2 regions of the Azospirillum mesophilum genome follow, and region 2 is predicted to be linked to the other one. Evidence: riboswitches for the same ligand, from Rfam matches in the RefSeq annotation. Region 2 holds a riboswitch; the other holds the start of a gene.

Region 1 (9,026 bases), on a different contig from region 2:
TTCATGACCCCGCTGAAGTGGGTGGTCATGCTGGCGCCGCTGGCCTTCGTGATGGTGCTGTCCTTCGGCATCAACCGCCTGTCCTTCGCCTCGGCACAGGCGGTCTTCTGGGCCTACTGCGCGGCGATGGGCCTGTCGATGTCGGCGATTTTCCTGGTCTTCACCGGGGCCAGCATCGCGCTGACCTTCTTCGTGACGGCCGCGACCTTCCTGGCGATGAGCCTCTACGGCTACACCACGAAGGCCGACCTGTCGAAGATGGGCTCCTTCCTGATGATGGGCGTGTTCGGCATCATCATCGCCGGGCTGGCGAACCTCTTCTTCCACTCGCCGGCGCTGCACTTCGCCATCTCGGCCATCGGCGTGCTGATCTTCACGGGCCTGACCGCCTACGACACGCAGGCGATCAAGGAGCAGTATGCCGAGGGCTACGACCATGAAAGCCAGGGCAAGCTGGCCCTGATGGGCGCCCTGACGCTGTATCTGGACTTCATCAACCTGTTCCAGTTCCTGCTGCAGTTCCTGGGACAGCGCGACGAGTAATGGACGCCGAAAGGCGAGAGAAAAAAGCCGCCCGAAGGTTCCTGCCTTCGGGCGGCTTTCATTTTGTGCCTGCGTAGGTTGGGTTAAGCGCAGCGCAACCCAACATCCATTGCACGGCGGCGTGTGTTGGGTTGCGGCTGCGCCTTAACCCAACCTACGTGCCGTCACTGCGCCGGTTCGAAGACCCGGTCGCTGACGACGATGCGGTCCTTGCCGTTCTGCTTGGCGAGGTACATGCGGTGGTCGGCCAATTCGACCAGCTTTTCCCAGTCGACGGGGCGGTCCACGGTGTATTCGGCGATGCCGATGCTGGCGGTCTGGCCGGTGCCGTCCGGGCGCTGGCCGAAGCCCTTGATGCGCAGCCGGTCCACCGCGACCAGCGCGCCGTCGCGGGGCGTGTTCGGCATGATGACCAGGAACTCCTCCCCACCCCAGCGGACCAGCACGTCGGAGGTGCGCAACATGCTGCGGATGGACTCGGCGGCGCGGCCCAGCACCTTGTCGCCCTGGTCGTGGCCGAAGCGGTCGTTGATGGCCTTGAAGTTGTCCAGGTCGAAGAAGACCAGCGACAGCGGGTGGTCCGACCGCTGGGCGTGCGCGAACTGAAGGCGCAGCAGCTCCTCACCGATGCGGCGGGAAAAGGCACCGGTCAGCCCGTCGTGGGAAGCCTGATCGACGAGCGCCATCATGAAGTGCAACTGGCTCATGGCCGACAGCGTGGCCACCACCATGATCAGCACCAGCAGCCACAGGGCGCCCAGGTAGGATGGGAACGGGAAGACCAGGGATCCGTAGACGCCGGCCACCAGATGGGCCAGCAGCAGCGGCAGGGCGAAGACGATGCCTTCCAATGCCGTCAGCGGAAAGACGCTGAGCCCCGCGACCATCACGAAGGGCAGGAAGGCGTAGCCGGCCGCCACGGCGGCGGCGCTGCCCGCGATCTCGTCCTCGTTCAGCATGGGGTGGGAGGCGAGGAAGAAGATCGTCGGCACGGCCAGCAGCAGGGCCAGCCCGCGCCACGCGCTGCCGATCTCGTCGCAGATGCGGTAGCCGAGCGCCAGCGCGCCGAAGGCGAGGCTCGCCACCACACGCAGGCCCGCCAGATAGCCCCACAAGGGCCAGCCGAAAATCAGGACGTCGATGACGATCCACAGCGGCGTCAGCACGGCGAAGACCGCCGCGACCATCCGCACGCGGGAATGAATCAGCACCGCGCGACGGCGCTGGATGATGGGCGTGTGGCCGCCCGGATGCATCAGGTCGCGCAATTGCTCTATGGAGAGATCACCGCTCACGGCCTGGAACGCCCTCTCCGCGAACTGCCTCAGAAGGTTAAGCGCCTGTTGATACACGCGACGGCTCCCCTGAGCAACGGCATTTCCTGTGAGATCGAAGGGTGCGTTGGTATGCGCGGCCTGTCCGGGCCGGCGCCTATTGACATGCGAGAAGTGTGGTTAATGTTCGCGCGGCAATTGCGGGCTGTCAACGGTCGGCTGGTCATACCAGATGGAAATCATAATCGGGAGCCTTGACTTACCTAATGGTCTTAGGCACGGTGCAGGCCTAATGACCTTAGACAGGTACCGACCATGCGTCGCATCGACACCGCCATCCGCATCAACGCACCGGCTTCCGTCGTTTGGACCGTTCTGACCGACACCGCCCGTTATCCCGACTGGAATCCCTTCATCCGCTCTCTGGAGGGCGACTTGGCCACGGGTGCCCGCTTGCGCGTCCGCATCGCGCCCGATGGCGCGGCGCCGATGACCTTCCGCCCGACCGTCCTGCTCTGCGAGGCTGGGCGGGAACTGCGGTGGCTGGGCCGCGTGCTGCTGCCGGGCCTGTTCGACGGCGAACACGCCTTCCGCATCGAACCGGACGGGGCGGGGGTCTGCTTCCGTCACGAGGAACGCTTCCGCGGCCTGCTGGTCGCGCCGCTGTGGATCCGGATGGCCGGACCGACGCGGGCGGGGTTCGAGGCGATGAACCGCGCGCTGAAGCAGCGGGCGGAAGCCTTGGCCCAGGGCAACGCCGGGGGGCGGGCTGCCTGATGGCGCGGCGGATCGGTTTGACCCCAGCGCGGGTCCTGGACGAGGCGGTGGCACTGGCCGACGCCGAAGGGCTGTCCGCAGTGACCCTCGCCCGTCTTGCCGAACGGCTCGGCGTGCGCTCCCCGTCGCTCTACGCCCATGTGGCGGGGCTGGACGGGTTGCAGCGGGACCTGGCCCTGCGCGCGGCCAGGGTGTTGAAGGTGGAACTCGCGGCGGCGATGCAGGGCCGCAGCGGAATGGACGGCCTGCGCGCGATCGCGCGGGCCTACCGCGCCTTCGCCCACGCGCACCCCGGCCTGTACGAGGCGACGCAGCGCGCCGTGACGCCCGGCGACGATCCTGAACTCTCGGCGGCCTTCCTGGAGGTGGTGGAACTCGTCGGCCGTCCACTGCGGCAGCGCGGTCTGGGCGGGGACGACGTGGTGCACGCCGTCCGCGCCCTGCGCAGCGCGCTCCACGGCTTCATCACCCTGGAGCGGGCGCACGGATTCGGCCTGTCCGCCAGCATCGACGAGAGCTTCGACCGGATGGTCGAACTGCTGATCGCCGGCTTGCAGGGGTAGGAAAAGCCTGTCCTACGCGTGCTGGCGGGCCAGACGGCGGGCGTTGGCGCGCACGGTCCGGTAGGCGGGGGTCATGCCGGCGGCGGTCAGCGCGGCGGCGGACTCCACCAGATAGAGCGCCGCGTGGATGCCGGCTTCCAGCGACTCGGTCAGGGTGCGGCGCTGCAACTCGACGAAGTCGGCCGGCGTGCGGCACTGGCCGAGGCCGCCGACGACGATCATGGCGGCCTGCGCCTGCCCCTGCATCAGGGTGGCCCAGGCGTGCTGGAACTCCCCGATGCCCTTGGCGACGGCGTGGGTGGCCTCCACCATCGCCTCGACCTTTTCGGAGCCCATGCGGATGAATTCGGGGTTGGCGAGGTCGATGGGATTGCCCATGGCCGCCGCCATCATGGCGGTGCGATAGCCGATGGTCTGGGCCGCCGCGACGCCCATTTCGCCGGTCTTCACGCCGGTGCGGGTCAGATCGCCCGCCAGGGTGAGAAGCCGTTCCGTCGGTTCGCCGTTGCCGGCCTTGTGCCTTGCCATGATCCGTCACCTCGCCCGAAAAACAAAACCCGGAACCCAACGCTGCAGTGCAGCATTTTGTTCCGGGCTCAATCTGGGTCCGAACCGGACGGATTACAACAGTGTGGTTAGAGGGCGGCCAGCGCGCGGTCGAAATCCTCGATGATGTCCTGCGCATCCTCCAGGCCGACGGACAGCCGCAGCAGGTTCGGGCGGATGTTCGCCGCCACCTTCTCCTCCGGCGTCAGCTTGGAGTGGGTGGTGGTGTCCGGGTGGGTGATCAGGCTCTTCGAATCGCCCAGGTTGTTGGAGATCATAACCATCCCCAGCCCGTTCAGGGCGCGGAAGGCCTCCTCCTTGCCGCCCTTCAGGAAGACGGACAGCATGGTGCCGCCGCCGGTCATCTGCCGGCGGACGAGGTCGTGCTGCGGGTGGCTGGGCAGGCCGGGGTAGAGCACGCGCTCCACCTTGGCGTGGCCCTCCAGGAACTCCGCCACCTTCAGGGCCGACGCGCTCTGCGCGGCGACGCGCAGTTCCAGCGTCTCCAGCCCCTTCAGCAGCAGCCAGGCGTTGAAGGGCGAAATGGTCGGGCCTGTGTGGCGCAGGTAGGGGTGGATCACCTCCGACCCGTACTTCTTGTCGTTGGTCAGGATGATGCCGCCCAGACAGCGGCCCTGGCCGTCGATGTGCTTGGTCGCGGAATAGACGACCACGTCGGCGCCCATCTCGAACGGACGTTGCAGGACCGGCGTGGCGAAGGCGTTGTCCACCACCACCTTGGCCCCGGCCTTGTGGGCCATCTCGCTGACCGCGCGCAGGTCCACGACCTCAAGGCCCGGGTTGCTGGGTGTTTCCAGGAAGACGGCGTTGGTCGGCTTGGACAGGGCGGCTTCCCAGGCGTTCAGGTCGGTGCCGTCCACGAACACCGCCTCCACGCCGAAGCGGGCCGACAGCTCCTTGATGACCCAGTAGCAGGAGATGAACAGCGAGCGGGGCGCCACGATGCGGTCGCCGGTGCGCAGGTTGCACCACAGGGCCGCGTGCACCGCCGCCATGCCGCTGGTGGTCGCGTAGGCCCACTCGGCCCCCTCATACTCGGCCAACCGGTCCTCGAACATGGCGGTGGTCGGGTTGCGGAAGCGCGAATAGACGTGGCGGGAGCCGTCGTTGGCGAAGGCGTGCTCCGCCTCCTCCGCCGAGCCGTAGACGTAGCCGGAGGTCTGGTACAGCGCCTCGCAGGTCTCGTCGAAGCTGGAGCGGCGGATGCCGCCGTGGACCAGCTTGGACCGCGGGCGCAGGCCCGAAACGTTGGGGGTGCGATGGTCGGTGCGTGCCATGCCGCGTGTTCTCCTGTGTCCGCCGGCGGGGCAGACCGGCCAAACAAAAAAGCCCCGACCGTTCGGGTCGAGGCGCGGACGCGGCTCGGACCTTTTTAGCGGGTTGTTTTACGTGGCCCGCAAGCCGGTCGACCAAATCACCACGTGCACACGCTTTTAGGACCGGCGCTGCACGCCGTCAAGCATCAACCGCTTAGTCATCAACCCCTTGGGCCTCTTTTGGTGCCCTGCGTCAACAACCCGCAGGCCATCCTGCGCACGGTGCCTTGCCCGACGCGCGAGCCGTGCGGATCATGGCGAGCAGGAACAGGAGAGGTTGCGGCCCGTGCAGCATCGCATCGAGAGGGAACGCCATTTCGCGCGTCTTGTGCTGACCGGCCGCTTCACCGGCCAGGACGCCGACGCCGTGCGCCGCGTGATCGCCGACATCAAGGGCGGGCCGGAGCGCCGCTACCTTCTTGACCTTTCCGGGCTGGGGTTCATCGACAGCGCCGGCATCGGCATGATGCTGGTCATCAACGGGGAGGCCGCGTCGGTTGGCAAGCACCTCGCCATGCTGGCGGCGGGCGGTCCGGTGAAGAAGGTCGTGGAACTGACCCGCATCGCCATGATCATCCCCGTCTTCGAGACGGTGGAGGACTATGTGGCCGCCAGCGTGCCCGAAGCGCTGCTCGCCGCCGCCCACCCCTGCGCGCCAGGCGAGGACCCGCTGGCCGTGGCCGCGCGGGCGCTGAACACCATCGTTCCGCTGCAACATCCGGATAGGTGACTCGCGCCCACGAGGTTCGCTTCCCATGTCTCCTTCCGGGAAACGACCGCGAGGGAGGCATCGACATGGTTCATCTGCGGGAAGCGCTGGAATCCGAAGCGGCCAAGGCGGCGGCGCGCGAAGGCCGGTCGCTCGACCAGTTCGTCAGCGAGGCGGTCGAGGAAAAGCTGCGCCACGCACGCCACGTCACCACCATCCACGACCGCGGCGCGGCCGCCGAGGAAGACGAGCCCGAAACGGCCCGCCCCTGAGCGGCCAGCCCCTGAGCGGGAAGGCGGTTGTCGAAGCCGTCCTCCGGCGCTATATTTTAGACACCAGGGGTCAGTTCAACACTCTCCGGTACCCGCATTCCTCAGGCGGATGGTCACCGTATGAGGTTTGCAAACGAAAAGAGGGGCGGTGCTGCTACACCGCCCCTCTTTCGTTTGAGCAGTTGTAGGTTGGGTTAAGCGCAGCGCAACCCAACATTCCTTGCCGCGCGATGCTGTTGTGTTTCGCAAGGGCTCAACACAACCTACGCATTACCACCGGTTACTTCACCATCCCCCGCAGCCGGTACAACTCCTCCAGCGCTTGCCTTGGCGTCAGGCTGTCGGGGTCGATGGACTTCAGGGCCTCTTCCACCGGGGAGGGTTCCGCCGGAGTGGCGGGGGCCGACGCCGTTGCGGCCGGGGCGGGACGCTTGAGTGCGGCGCTGAACAGCGGCAGGTCTTCCGCCAGCCGGTGGATGGCGGCGTTCTGCTCGCCCGACTCCAGGATGGTCAGCACCTCCTCGGCCCGGCCGACCACGGCGCCCGGCAGGCCGGCCAGCTTGGCGACGTGAATGCCGTAGCTGCGGTCGGCGGCACCCGCCGTCACCTCGTGCAGGAAGACCACGTCGCCCTGCCACTCCTTGATGCGCATGGTGTGACAGCTGAGCGCCGGCAGCTTCGACGCCAGCATGGTCAGTTCGTGATAGTGCGTGGCGAACAGCGCGCGGCAGCGGTTGACGTCGTGCAGATGCTCCACGCAGGCCCAGGCGATGGACAGGCCGTCGAAGGTCGCCGTGCCGCGCCCGATCTCGTCCAGGATGACCAGCGCGCGTTCCCCGGACTGATTCAGGATGGCGGCGGTTTCCACCATCTCCACCATGAAGGTGGAGCGCCCGCGCGCCAGATCGTCGGCCGCACCGACACGGCTGTAGAGCCGGTCGACCACGCCGATGTGCGCGCTGTCCGCCGGGACGAAGCTGCCCATCTGCGCCAGCACGGCGATCAGCGCGTTCTGGCGCAGGAAGGTGGACTTGCCGGCCATGTTCGGGCCGGTCAGCAGCCACAGCCGGTTGTCCGGGGCAAGGTCGCAGTCGTTCGCGACGAAGGGGCCGGCGTTGCCGGCGTCCAGCACCGCTTCCACCACCGGATGCCGGCCGCCCCGGATGGAGAAGGCGAGGCTGCCGTCCACGGTTGGTCGGCTGTAGCGCCGCTCCACCGCCAGTTCGGCCAGCGAGGTCGCCACGTCCAGCGCGGCCAGCGCGTGGGCGGCCTGGGCGATGGCGTCGGCGCGGCCCGTCACCCCCTCCACCAGTTCGTTGAACAGCTCCAGCTCCACGGCCAGCGCCTTGTCGGCGGCCTCGGAGATGCGGCGCTCCAGGTCCGACAGCTCCACCGTGCCGAAGCGCACGGCGTTCGCCATGGTCTGGCGGTGCATGAAGACCTCGCGCCCCTTGCCGGACATCAGCTTGTCCGCGTGGGTCGCCGTCACCTCGATGTGATAGCCCAGCACGTTGTTGTGCTTGACCTTCAGCGTCGGCACGCCCGCGAGATCGGCATACTTCGCCTGAAGCCCGGCGATCAGCCGGCGGCTTTCGTCGCGCAGCGTCACCAGCTCGTCCAGCGCGTAGGAGTAGCCTTGCGCGATGAAGCCGCCGTCGCGGGCCAGCAGCGGCAGCTCCGGTGACAGGGCTTGCGTCAACTGGTGGACCAGCTCGCTGTGCTCGCCCAGCCCCTTGGCGACCGCGCCCAACCCGTCGGGCAGGGGGCCAGGGACGCCGTTCAGCAGCATGCGGATGGCCGAGGCCTGGGCCAGCCCGTCGCGTACAGCGGCCAGGTCGCGCGGACCGCCACGCCCCAGCGTCAGGCGGGACAGCGCGCGCTCCAGGTCCGGGCAGCGGCGCAGGCCTTCCCGCAGGTCCAGGCGCAGCCGCTCCTCGGTCATGGCGAACTCGACCATGTCGTGGCGCTTGGCGATGGCCGTGGGGTTGGTCAGCGGGGCCGAGAGCTGGGCGGCGAGCAGCCGCGCGCCGGCCCCGGTCACCGTGCGGTCGATGGTGGCGAGCAGGCTGCCGCGCCGCTCCCCCGTCAGGGTGCGGGTCAGCTCCAGGTTGCGGCGGGTCGCGGCGTCGATCTCCATGACCGCACCGGGGCCGAGCCGGCGGGGCGGCGACAGGCGCGGCACGCGGCCCTTTTGCGTCAACTCCACATAGGCGACCAGCGCACCGGCCGCCGCGACTTCCGCGCGGGAGAACTGGCCGTAGGCGTCCAGCGTGCCGACGCCGTAGACCGTCAGCAGGCGCTGCCGGCCGTTCTCGCTGTCGAAGCGCGGGGTGGGCTGCACGGTCAGGCGCGCCTTCCACTCCCCCCACAGCTCGTACAGGTCGGGGCTCTGGCACAGCTTTTCGGAAACCAGCACCTCCTGCGGGTCGAGGCGGCCGAGCGCGGCGCCAAGGCCGGCGCGCTCCACTGGCTGGACCACCAGCTCGCCCGTGGACAGCTCCAGCCACGCCAGCCCCACCCCGCCCGCGGCCTCCGCCACCGCCGCCAGCCAGTTGGAGGAGCGGGAATCCAGCAGCGAATCCTCGGTCAGCGTGCCGGGGGTGACGATGCGGATGACGCCGCGCTTCACGACCGATTTGCTGCCGCGCTTCTTGGCCTCGGCGGGGTCCTCCATCTGCTCGCAGATGGCGACGCGGAAGCCCTGGCGGATCAGGCGTTGCAGGTAGGATTCGTGGCTGTGCACCGGCACGCCGCACATGGGGATGTCCTCGCCCAGGTGCTGGCCGCGCTTGGTCAGGGCGATGTCCAGCGCGCGAGCCGCGTTCACCGCGTCCTCGAAGAACATCTCGTAGAAGTCGCCCATCCGGTAGAACAGCAGGCAATCCGGGTGCGCCTGCTTGATCTCCAGATACTGCACCATCATCGGGGTGGCGTCCGAAGGAATGGCGGCGGGGACGGCGGCGGCAATCGCGTCTGACACGGGAGGTACGACCGGGTTTCGATGG
Region 2 (9,026 bases):
TCTTGCCGGCCAGCTCGGCCGACGGGATCAGATCCTTGCCGTACATTTCATAGTCGACGCCCAGCGCGTACCAGCGCATGCCCCAGTCGGGCTTCCACTGAAGCTTGACGTGGCCGCCGGTGACGGGAACCTCGACCTTCTTCCCGTCCTCGTCCTGGAAGACGATGGTGCCGGCGTCCACGTTGCGCTCCAGCACCGGGACCTGGAGCACGCGGCCGGAGGTCGGGGACACGGGCAGGAAGGGGCTGTAGGTCTGCTGACGCTCCTCGCCGAGCGTGGGCAGCATCACCGCCATGATCGCGTCGTAGTTCCGCAGGACGCCCAGCAGCGCTTGGTCGAAGCGGCCGGACTTGTACCAGTCGGTGGAGGACTGGAACTCGTACTCGAAGCCGAAGCTGTCGAGGAAGGCGCGCAGGCGCGCGTTGTTGTGCGCGCCGAAGCTCTCGTGCGTGCCGAACGGGTCGGGCACCTGGGTCAGCGGCTTGCCGAGGTTGGCGGCCACCAGCTCCTTGTTCGGGATGTTGTCCGGGACCTTGCGCAGTCCGTCCATGTCGTCGGAGAAGCAGAAGAGCTTGGTGGGGATGTCGCTCATCCGCTGGAAGGCCTGACGGACCATGGTGGTGCGCGCCACCTCGCCGAAGGTGCCGATGTGCGGCAGGCCCGACGGGCCGTAGCCGGTCTCGAACAGGACGTAGCCTTTGGCCGGCGGCTCTTTCGCGAAGCGCGCGACCAGTTTGCGCGCCTCCTCGAACGGCCACGCCTTCGCCTGCAACGCCAATTCCCGCTCGCCGGTCATGGTAGAGCCCCTTCAAACTCGAATAAAACCGTGGAAAGGCAGGGACCCTAGGGCGGACCGGGCCGCGCGTCAACCGGCCGACAAAACGCAACGCAGTCCCGCGCTTGCCCGGCGCGCTCCGTGCGCGCAGATTTCTGCGGGGATCGTCCTTCTGGGAACCGGAATGAGCTGGCTGTACCTGTCCTTCGCCATCGCGTTCGAGATCGTGGGCACCGTCTCCCTGAAGATGTCCGACGGGATGACGCGCCTGTGGCCCGCCCTGGCGGTGACGGCCTGCTATCTGACGGCCTTCGCGCTGCTGGCCCAGGCGCTGAAGGAGATCGAGGTGGGCGTCGCCTACGCGGTCTGGTCCGCGGTCGGCACGGCCGCCGTCGCGGCGATCGGCGTCTGGGTGTTCGGGGAGTCGGTCAGCCTGCTGAAGCTCACCGGGATTCTGCTGATCGTCGCGGGGGTGGTGAGTTTGCGGATGGCGGGGGGTGGGGCGTGAGGGGGCGCGAGCGCCGCAATTTTTCTGGATTGTGTGTGCTGCCTTGACACTCAACCGACAATGATGGATTGACGCTGGCGTGATGCCTTTGCCGCGACAGGCCGCCTGTGCGCCTCCGGGATGTGGGGTGGATCGGGGAATTGGGCGGCCGGCGAATTTTAATGGCGCATTTTCCGTACCGGATCGATGAGAACGGCCAGCTTTGGGACCGGGATAACCAACCCGTTTCTTTGACCGAAGCGGCCGATACCGACATCGAGGTCGAGCACCTGATACCCTTTGTGTTTCAGGTCCTTCTTCCCAAAGGGGAAGTTGTAAAGATTCTTGTGTCTTTTACCAGTCACTGCTGGACCTCGTCATTTCGTGATGACGTTCACTGTGGAAGTATGGTTGTTCTCGACCATCACCGCCGCCGCGTATTCGATGCAGAGCGATACGGCCTTTCGGAAGGGCTGCCGACGCTCATCTCGGGCGTGGCGAACCACAAATGTTTCCTGACGCCTGAGAAGCGGAATTACATGACCTTCGATGGGCGTATCAAACTGGATGATGGGCGGGACTATCGCATTTTCTTTGCGATGAGGAAAAACAAGGGTCGTTGGAATGGTATCCGCCACCAACTCCAGATGATCGTCGAAAGCGCGTATCCAACGAATATGCCGGTCATCGGCACGGAAGTCTCGTTTGCGACTATCGTTTCCAAGACGCTTCGGGGAGAAACGATCCGTTACGCGGGATAGTCGCCGCTGTCCCAGCAGCGCACCACAAGCCCTGGAAACGCCAAAGGGCATCGTTTCCGATGCCCTTGGCTAGCTCGACGCCCTCTTTTCGCCGGTTGCCCGGTATCCCATGTCCCATGTGGACCGCGTGAGCGGCGGGGGAACGCTGTCGGGCCGAGGCCCTCAGTCGATCGGTCGTTCCATCAAACGCATCATATGGTCCGCTTCGTTTTTGCGTCAATGGCGTATCGTTGGTATGCGGGCTGCAATCATTGTGGAGTTCACCGCGCACACTCCGCCAGCCCGTCGCGCTCCACGATCGCCATCCGCCGCTCGATGATGCCGGCCCGCCGCGCCACGTAGGCACCGGGCGGGTTCGGCGACCACTTGCGCGGGCTGGGCAGCACGACGGCGAGCAGGGCGGCCTCGCGGCGGGTCAGGGCGGACGCCGGTTTGCGGAAATGGTGGCGCGCGGCGGCCTCCGCGCCGTAGACGCCGTTGCCCCATTCGATGATGTTCAGATAGACCTCCAGGATGCGGCGCTTGGGCCAGAAGCTCTCGATCAGCAGGGTGAACCAGGCCTCCACGCCCTTGCGGATCCAGCTGCGGTCCGGCCAGAGGAAGGCGTTCTTGGCGGTCTGCTGGCTGATGGTGCTGCCGCCCTTCAGGCGCTCGCCCTCCTCGTTGCTCTCGAAGGCGCCCTCGATGGCCGCCCAGTCGAAGCCGCCGTGGCCGCAGAACAGCGTGTCTTCCGACGCGATGACCGCACGGGCGAGGTGGGGGGAGATGCCGGACAGCGGCAGCCAGTCCTTCTCCAGCCCCGAACCCTCGGCGGCGCGGATCAGCATCAGGGGCGTGAAAGGCACCGGGACGACGCGGTAGAGCGCCGCCCAGCCGACGCTGAAGGCCGCCAGCGCCAGGGCAAAGGCCAGCATCATCCTCACGACGCGCCGCATGCACTCCGTCTCCTATGGTCGGGCCGCCACTCTCGGGTGGGACCGGCCGTAAGGTCAACACGGGTTTGCTCGCTTTGGGCGGGCGGGGGCCTCTATACTGCGCGCCATGGATTTGTCTTCGGTGCCTGCCCGCAGCTTCAGCCTCGACGACGCGCCAGCCCTGGTGGCCGGCGCGCGGCAGGTCGTGCTGCTGACCTCCGACGGCGAGGTGGAGGAGTTGTCGCTCGCCGCCGCCGCGATGCGCGTGCGCAAACAGCCGCCGCTGGTCTGTCATGCGCGGGCCATGGCGCGGCGGCTGGGGGTGGAGCCCTTCGCCGCTTTCGACGTGCTGGAGCTGTTCGCCTTCGTGAAGCCCGCCTGCTTCTGCGTGCCGACCCCGCGCGGGCTGGCGGAGGCGCTGGACCTGCCCATCCCGGACGGGCTGGAGGCCGACGCGCTGGCGCTGCAACGGGCGGTGCGGCGGCTGCTCGGTCTGCTGGGCGCGCCGGGGCGGGAGGACGCTTCCGATCCCGTGGCTTTTGCCTGGGAAATGGGGCGCGCCGGCTGGCCTTGGGGACCGGCCGTACTGGCGGCACTCGGCAAGCCGGAAGGGCCGGAGAAGGGCGCCGCCCGCGCCGGCCTGCGCGTCTGGATGCGCATCAAGGAATGGCAGGACGGCCCGCCCGAGCCGCCCCCCGCCCAACACCCGGTGAAGCCGGAGGAGGCGCGGCGACGGCTGGCCGAGATGCTCTCCGCCATGGTGCCCGGCAAGACGGCGGAGCCGCGCCCGCAGCAGGCCGACTATTCCAGCGCGGTGTCCGCCGCCTTCGCCCCGCGCAGCGCCCCCGACACGCCGAACGTCGTGCTGGCGGAGGCCGGAACGGGCGTCGGCAAGACGCTGGGCTATCTGGCGCCGGCCACCGTCTGGGCGGAGAAGAACGGCGGGACCGTGTGGATCTCCACCTACACCCGCAACCTCCAGCACCAGATCGACGCGGAGCTGGACCGCCTCTACCCCGACCCGGCGACCAAGGCGCGCAAGGTCGTGCTGCGCAAGGGGCGGGAAAACTACCTGTGCCTGCTGAACCTGGAGGAGGCCATCCGGGGCATGCCCATGCAGCCGCCATCTGTTTCTGGTGCTGGGGCCGTGGGCGTTGGGCTGATGGCGCGCTGGGCGGCGGCGACGCGGGACGGCGACCTGACGGGCGGCGACTTTCCGGGCTGGCTGGTGGACCTCGCCGGGCGGGGGCGGACGCTCGGTCTCGCCGACCGGCGGGGGGAGTGCATCTATTCGGCCTGCGACCACTACGCCCGCTGCTTCATCGAGAAGAGCATCCGCCGCGCCCGCAAGGCCGACGTGGTCATCGCCAACCACGCGCTGGTCATGGTGCAGGCCGCCCTTGGGGGTGGCGAGGAGCCGACGCTGCCCACCCGCTATGTCTTCGACGAGGGGCACCACGTCTTCGACGCGGCCGACAGCGCCTTCGCCGGACACCTGACGGGCCGCGAGACGCAGGAGCTGCGGCGCTGGCTGCTGGGCGCGGAGGAGACCGGGCGCAGCCGCGCGCGGGGCCTCAAACGCCGCATCGAGGATTTGGTCGCCGACGACGAGCGCGCGCAGGAACTGCTGGACGCCGTGCTGATGGGCGCCCGCGTGCTGCCGGCGGAAGGCTGGGCGGCGCGGCTGGCGGCGGACAACCCGCAGGGGCCGACCGAAAAGTTCCTGCTGACGGCGCGCCATCAGGTCTACGCGCGGACGGCGGGGCAGGGCGGCCCCTACAGCCTGGAGGCCGACAAGGCCTACCCGGTGGACGGTCTGCTCGACGCGGCGGCGGCGCTGGAAGGGGCTCTGGTCCGCCTGTCGGAACCGCTGGAGGGGCTATCGAAGCGGCTGGCCGCCCGGCTGGAGGACGAAACGGCGGAACTGGACAGCGACCAGCGCCGGCGCATCGACGCCATGGCCCGCAGCCTGACCCGGCGCGGCGTGCTGACGGTCGAGGCGTGGCGGTCGATGCTGAAGACCCTGGCCGTGGAGACCCCGCCGCAGTTCGTGGACTGGTTCGCGGTGGAGCGCATCGACGGACGCGACGTGGACGTTGGGCTCTACCGGCATTGGGTGGACCCGACGGTGCCGTTTGCCGAGGCGCTGGCCGGGCCGGCGCATGGGATGGTCGTCACGTCGGCCACGCTGACCGACGGCACGGGCGACGTCACGATGGACTGGCAGGCGGCGGAGGACCGCTGCGGCGCCTCCCACCTGCCGAAGCCGGCGATCCGCGCGCAGGTGCCCTCGCCCTTCGACTATCCCAACCGCACGCGGGTGATGGTGGTCACCGACGTGCGCAAGGACGACCTGGGGCAGGTGGCCGCCGCCTACCGCTCGCTGTTCCAGGCGGCGGGCGGCGGGGGCCTCGGGCTGTTCACGGCGATCAGCCGGCTGCGCGCGGTGTACGACCGGATCGTCGGGCCGCTGGACGAGGCCGGCATGCCGCTCTACGCCCAGCATGTGGACCCGCTGGACGTGGCGACCCTGATCGACATTTTCCGGGGGGAGGAGCACGCCTGCCTGCTGGGCACCGACGCGGTGCGCGACGGGGTGGACGTGCCGGGCCGATCCTTGCGGCTGATCGTGTTCGACCGCGTGCCCTGGCCGCGCCCCGACATCCTGCACCGCGCCCGGCGCGATGCCTTCGGCCGCCGCCGCTACGAGGACATGATCGCGCGCCTGCGGCTGAAGCAGGCCTTTGGGCGTCTGGTGCGGAGGGCTGACGACACGGGCGTGTTCGTCCTGCTCGACCCCATGATGCCGAGCCGCCTGTTCGGTGCCTTCCCGGAGGGCGTCGAGGTGCGGCGCGTCGGCATCAAGGAGGCGGTGGAGGAAACGGCGGAGTTCCTGCGGGGCTGGTGAGGGCCGTCAGGCGGCCTCCGCCTCGCCGATCCGCGCGCTGTCGAACGGTGTCGTCTGGTAGATCTGGTTGATCCAGTTCGCGAACAGCAGGTGGGCGTGGCTCCGCCACCGGTTCTCGGGCGGGCGGTTCGGGTCGTCGTCCGGGAAATAGCCGTGGGGGACCGCCATGGCCTCGCCCTTGGCGACGTCGCGGACGTACTCATTCCGCAGCGTGTCCGAATCGTATTCGATGTGGTTGAACATGTGCAGGGAGCGGTGATCGGGATCCTCCAGCAGGCAGAGCCCGATGTCCGGCGAATCCATCAGCACGCGCAGGCCGCTGTCACGGGGAAGATCCTCGCGCCGCACCTCGGTCCAGCGGGAGACCGGGATGGAGAAATCGTCGGAGAAGCCGCGCAGGTAGGGTGAGGTGGGCGCCAGGTTGCGGTGCCGGAAGACACCGAAAGCCTTTGCCGGCAGCAGGTGCTTCGGAACGCCGTGGAAATGATGGACCGCCGCCTGCGCCGCCCAGCAGATGTTCAGGCAGGAGTGGACGTGGCTCTGCGTCCAGTCGAAGACCGCGCACAGCTCGTCCCAATAGAAGACCTCCTCGAACGGCAGCTTTTCCACCGGAGCGCCGGTGATGATGAAGCCGTCGAACTTCTCCCGGCGCACATCCTCCCACGGCCGGTAGAAGGCGCCCATGTGATCCGCGGAGGTGTTGCGCGGCACATGGCTGGTGATCCGGATCAGCGACAGCTCGACCTGCAGCGGGGTGGCGCCCAGCAGACGGGCGATCTGGGTTTCCGTCCGGATCTTGTCGGGCATCAGGTTGAGAAGACCGAAGCGCAGAGGGCGGATGTCCTGCCGGACGGCGTCGGTCTCGCGCATGATCATGACGCCTTCGGCCTGAAGGGCGGCGCAGGCGGGAAGATCATCGGGTATCTTGATGGGCATGGTACGTCTGGCTCCGCTGTCGGCGCATCGGGTGGAGCAGACGTTATGGCGAAACCCGTTTGATTGCCGGTTCGGCCACATCCCCCTTCGGGACGCCACCTTGCTCGGGAAGCAGGTTGGCGTTGAGCGTCCGCTCAACTCTTGATGCGCGGCGCACTTTATACGGCGTGCGAGAGCTTGGCAACAGCCGCCGGCTTTGCTGGATTATGGCCCCGGCGCGTACATCGCCAGCAGCGCCGACAGCGTGACCACGCTGGCGATGGTGGACACCAGGATCGCGGAGGAGGTGCGCTCCACATAGATCTGGTACTGGCTCGCCACCACGAAGGTCAGGGCGCCGGTCGGCAGGCCGGCCAGGATGATGGCGGAGCCGGCCCAGAAGGGGTCGAGCGGGAACAGGGTCTTCGTCAGGCCCCAGGTCAGGGCCGGCTGCACCAGCAGCTTCAGCGCGCTGATCCAGCCGACCTCGACCATGTCGGCCTTCAGGCTGCGGGTGGCGAGGAACAGGCCGATGGCGAACAGGGCGCAAGGGCCGGCGGAGGCGCCCATCAGCTCGCAATAGATGGCGACCGGGCGCGGCACCGGCACACCGGACAGGACCACCGACCAGGCGATGCCGACGGCGGTGGAGATGATCAGCGGGTTCTTCGCCAGCGCGCGGCCAACGTCGCGCAGCGCCTTTCCCACGCCGTGGCCGTGGCTGTTCGCGAACTCCAGCCAGATTACGGCGATGCCGACCATGATGGCGCTCATGATCACGGTGGCGAGGATGGCCGGGGCGAGGCGGTCCGGGCCGAAGGCGGCCAGGAACAGCGGGATGCCCATGTAGCCGGTGTTGGAGAAAGCGGCCGTCAGCCCCTGCATGCACTGGATCTGGGTGCGTTCCCGGTGGATCAGCCAGCCGAGCAGCGCGCCCAGCGCGTAGACCGCCAGCATGGCGCCGAGGAACGCGCCGATGAAGGGACCGTTGAAGATCTCCGGCAGGGACCGGCGCGCCGTGCCGAGGAACAGCACCGGCGGCAGGGCCATCCAGTAGACGAACTTGTTCAGCGCCTCCGACGAGGCGGGGCCGAGGAGCTTCGCCTTACCGGAAAGGACGCCCGCCAGGATGATGGCGAAGACCGGGAGCGCGACGTTGAGAACCACCGACATGGACCCGACCTTACGGGGGGAGGGCACCCCCTGTCGAGCGACCGACCCCACCGTTCGGGGCATGGCTCCCTTGACGGGGCGGGAGGCGCGGGCAAGATAGCCATGGGCCCCTACCCGCAGGAGTTTCGATGATCAACCATCACAGCGCGCTCATCTACGTCATGGTGCTGGTGTCCGCGTGCGACGGCGACATGACCGATCTGGAGCTTGAGGCCATCGGCGAGAACGTCCGCTATCTGCCGGTCTTCAAGGATTTCGACATCGACCGGCTGACCGACGTGACGCGCGAATGCTCCGGCCTGCTGGCCGACGCCGACGGGCTGGAGACCACTTTGCAGATCATCAAGGAGGCGATCCCGCACAAGCTCTGCGAGACCGCTTACGCGCTGGCCTGCGACATCGCCGCCGCCGATCCCTCCGCCTCGCAGGAGGAACTGCGCATGCTGGAGATGATCCGCCACAAGCTGGGCGTGGACCGGCTGTGCGCCGCCGCCATCGAACGCGGCGCCCGCGCCCGCCACGCGCGCCTGTGACGCCATGGCGGGCTTGAACGGAAGGACGGTCGGGTTCATCGGGCTCGGCCTGATGGGCCGGCCGATGGCGCGCAACCTGGCGAAAGCCGGGGCGTCGCTGGTCATCCACAGCCGCAGCCCCGGCCCGGTCGAGGAACTGGCGGGCGAGGGCATGAACCCCGCCGCCAGCCCCGCCGGGGTCGCCCGGCGCGCCGACACCGTCATTCTGATGCTGTCCGACACGGCGGCGGTGGAGACGGTAGCGGCGGGCCTGATGGAGGCCCTGACGCCCGGCCATCTCGTCATCGACATGGGCACGACGGCGGTCGCCGCGACCCGGCGGCTGGCCGAGGCGGTGCGCGCCAAGGGGGCGGAGTGGGTGGACGCCCCCGTGTCCGGCGGGACCGTGGCCGCTGAGGCGGCCGGCCTGACCATCATGGCCGGCGGCACGCCGGACGCCTTCGCCCGCGCCCTGCCGCTGTTCCAGGCCATGGGGCAGCGCATCACCCATGTGGGCGAGAGCGGGGCGGGGCAGGTCGCCAAGACGGCCAACCAGGTCATCGTCGGCCTGACCATCGGCG

What was found. A riboswitch is a leader RNA that binds a small molecule or an ion and turns the genes downstream of it on or off. The one in region 2 is predicted to bind S-adenosylmethionine.
Region 1: another riboswitch for S-adenosylmethionine. It lies ahead of metZ (O-succinylhomoserine sulfhydrylase); the one in region 2 lies ahead of ACSVC7_RS00820 (homoserine O-succinyltransferase).

Annotation. Positions count from the first base shown of each region.
Region 1 is NZ_JBPXMQ020000014.1:150,120-159,145, forward strand. Features, by position in the region: gene ACSVC7_RS15730 (Bax inhibitor-1/YccA family protein) at 1-543, shown strand, start outside; gene ACSVC7_RS15735 (GGDEF domain-containing protein) at 708-1,838, opposite strand; gene ACSVC7_RS15740 (SRPBCC family protein) at 2,133-2,594, shown strand; gene ACSVC7_RS15745 (TetR/AcrR family transcriptional regulator) at 2,594-3,157, shown strand; gene ACSVC7_RS15750 (phasin family protein) at 3,170-3,685, opposite strand; gene metZ (O-succinylhomoserine sulfhydrylase) at 3,793-5,001, opposite strand; SAM riboswitch at 5,076-5,155, opposite strand; gene ACSVC7_RS15760 (STAS domain-containing protein) at 5,327-5,770, shown strand; gene ACSVC7_RS15765 (hypothetical protein) at 5,836-6,021, shown strand; gene mutS (DNA mismatch repair protein MutS) at 6,302-8,944, opposite strand.
Region 2 is NZ_JBPXMQ020000001.1:169,515-178,540, forward strand. Features, by position in the region: gene ACSVC7_RS00795 (lysine--tRNA ligase) at 1-796, opposite strand, end outside; gene ACSVC7_RS00800 (DMT family transporter) at 960-1,283, shown strand; gene ACSVC7_RS00805 (YjaZ family protein) at 1,445-2,023, shown strand; gene mtgA (monofunctional biosynthetic peptidoglycan transglycosylase) at 2,284-2,958, opposite strand; gene ACSVC7_RS00815 (ATP-dependent DNA helicase) at 3,065-5,845, shown strand; gene ACSVC7_RS00820 (homoserine O-succinyltransferase) at 5,852-6,781, opposite strand; SAM-I-IV-variant riboswitch at 6,831-6,934, opposite strand; gene ACSVC7_RS00825 (AEC family transporter) at 6,986-7,933, opposite strand; gene ACSVC7_RS00830 (tellurite resistance TerB family protein) at 8,062-8,466, shown strand; gene ACSVC7_RS00835 (NAD(P)-dependent oxidoreductase) at 8,471-9,026, shown strand, end outside.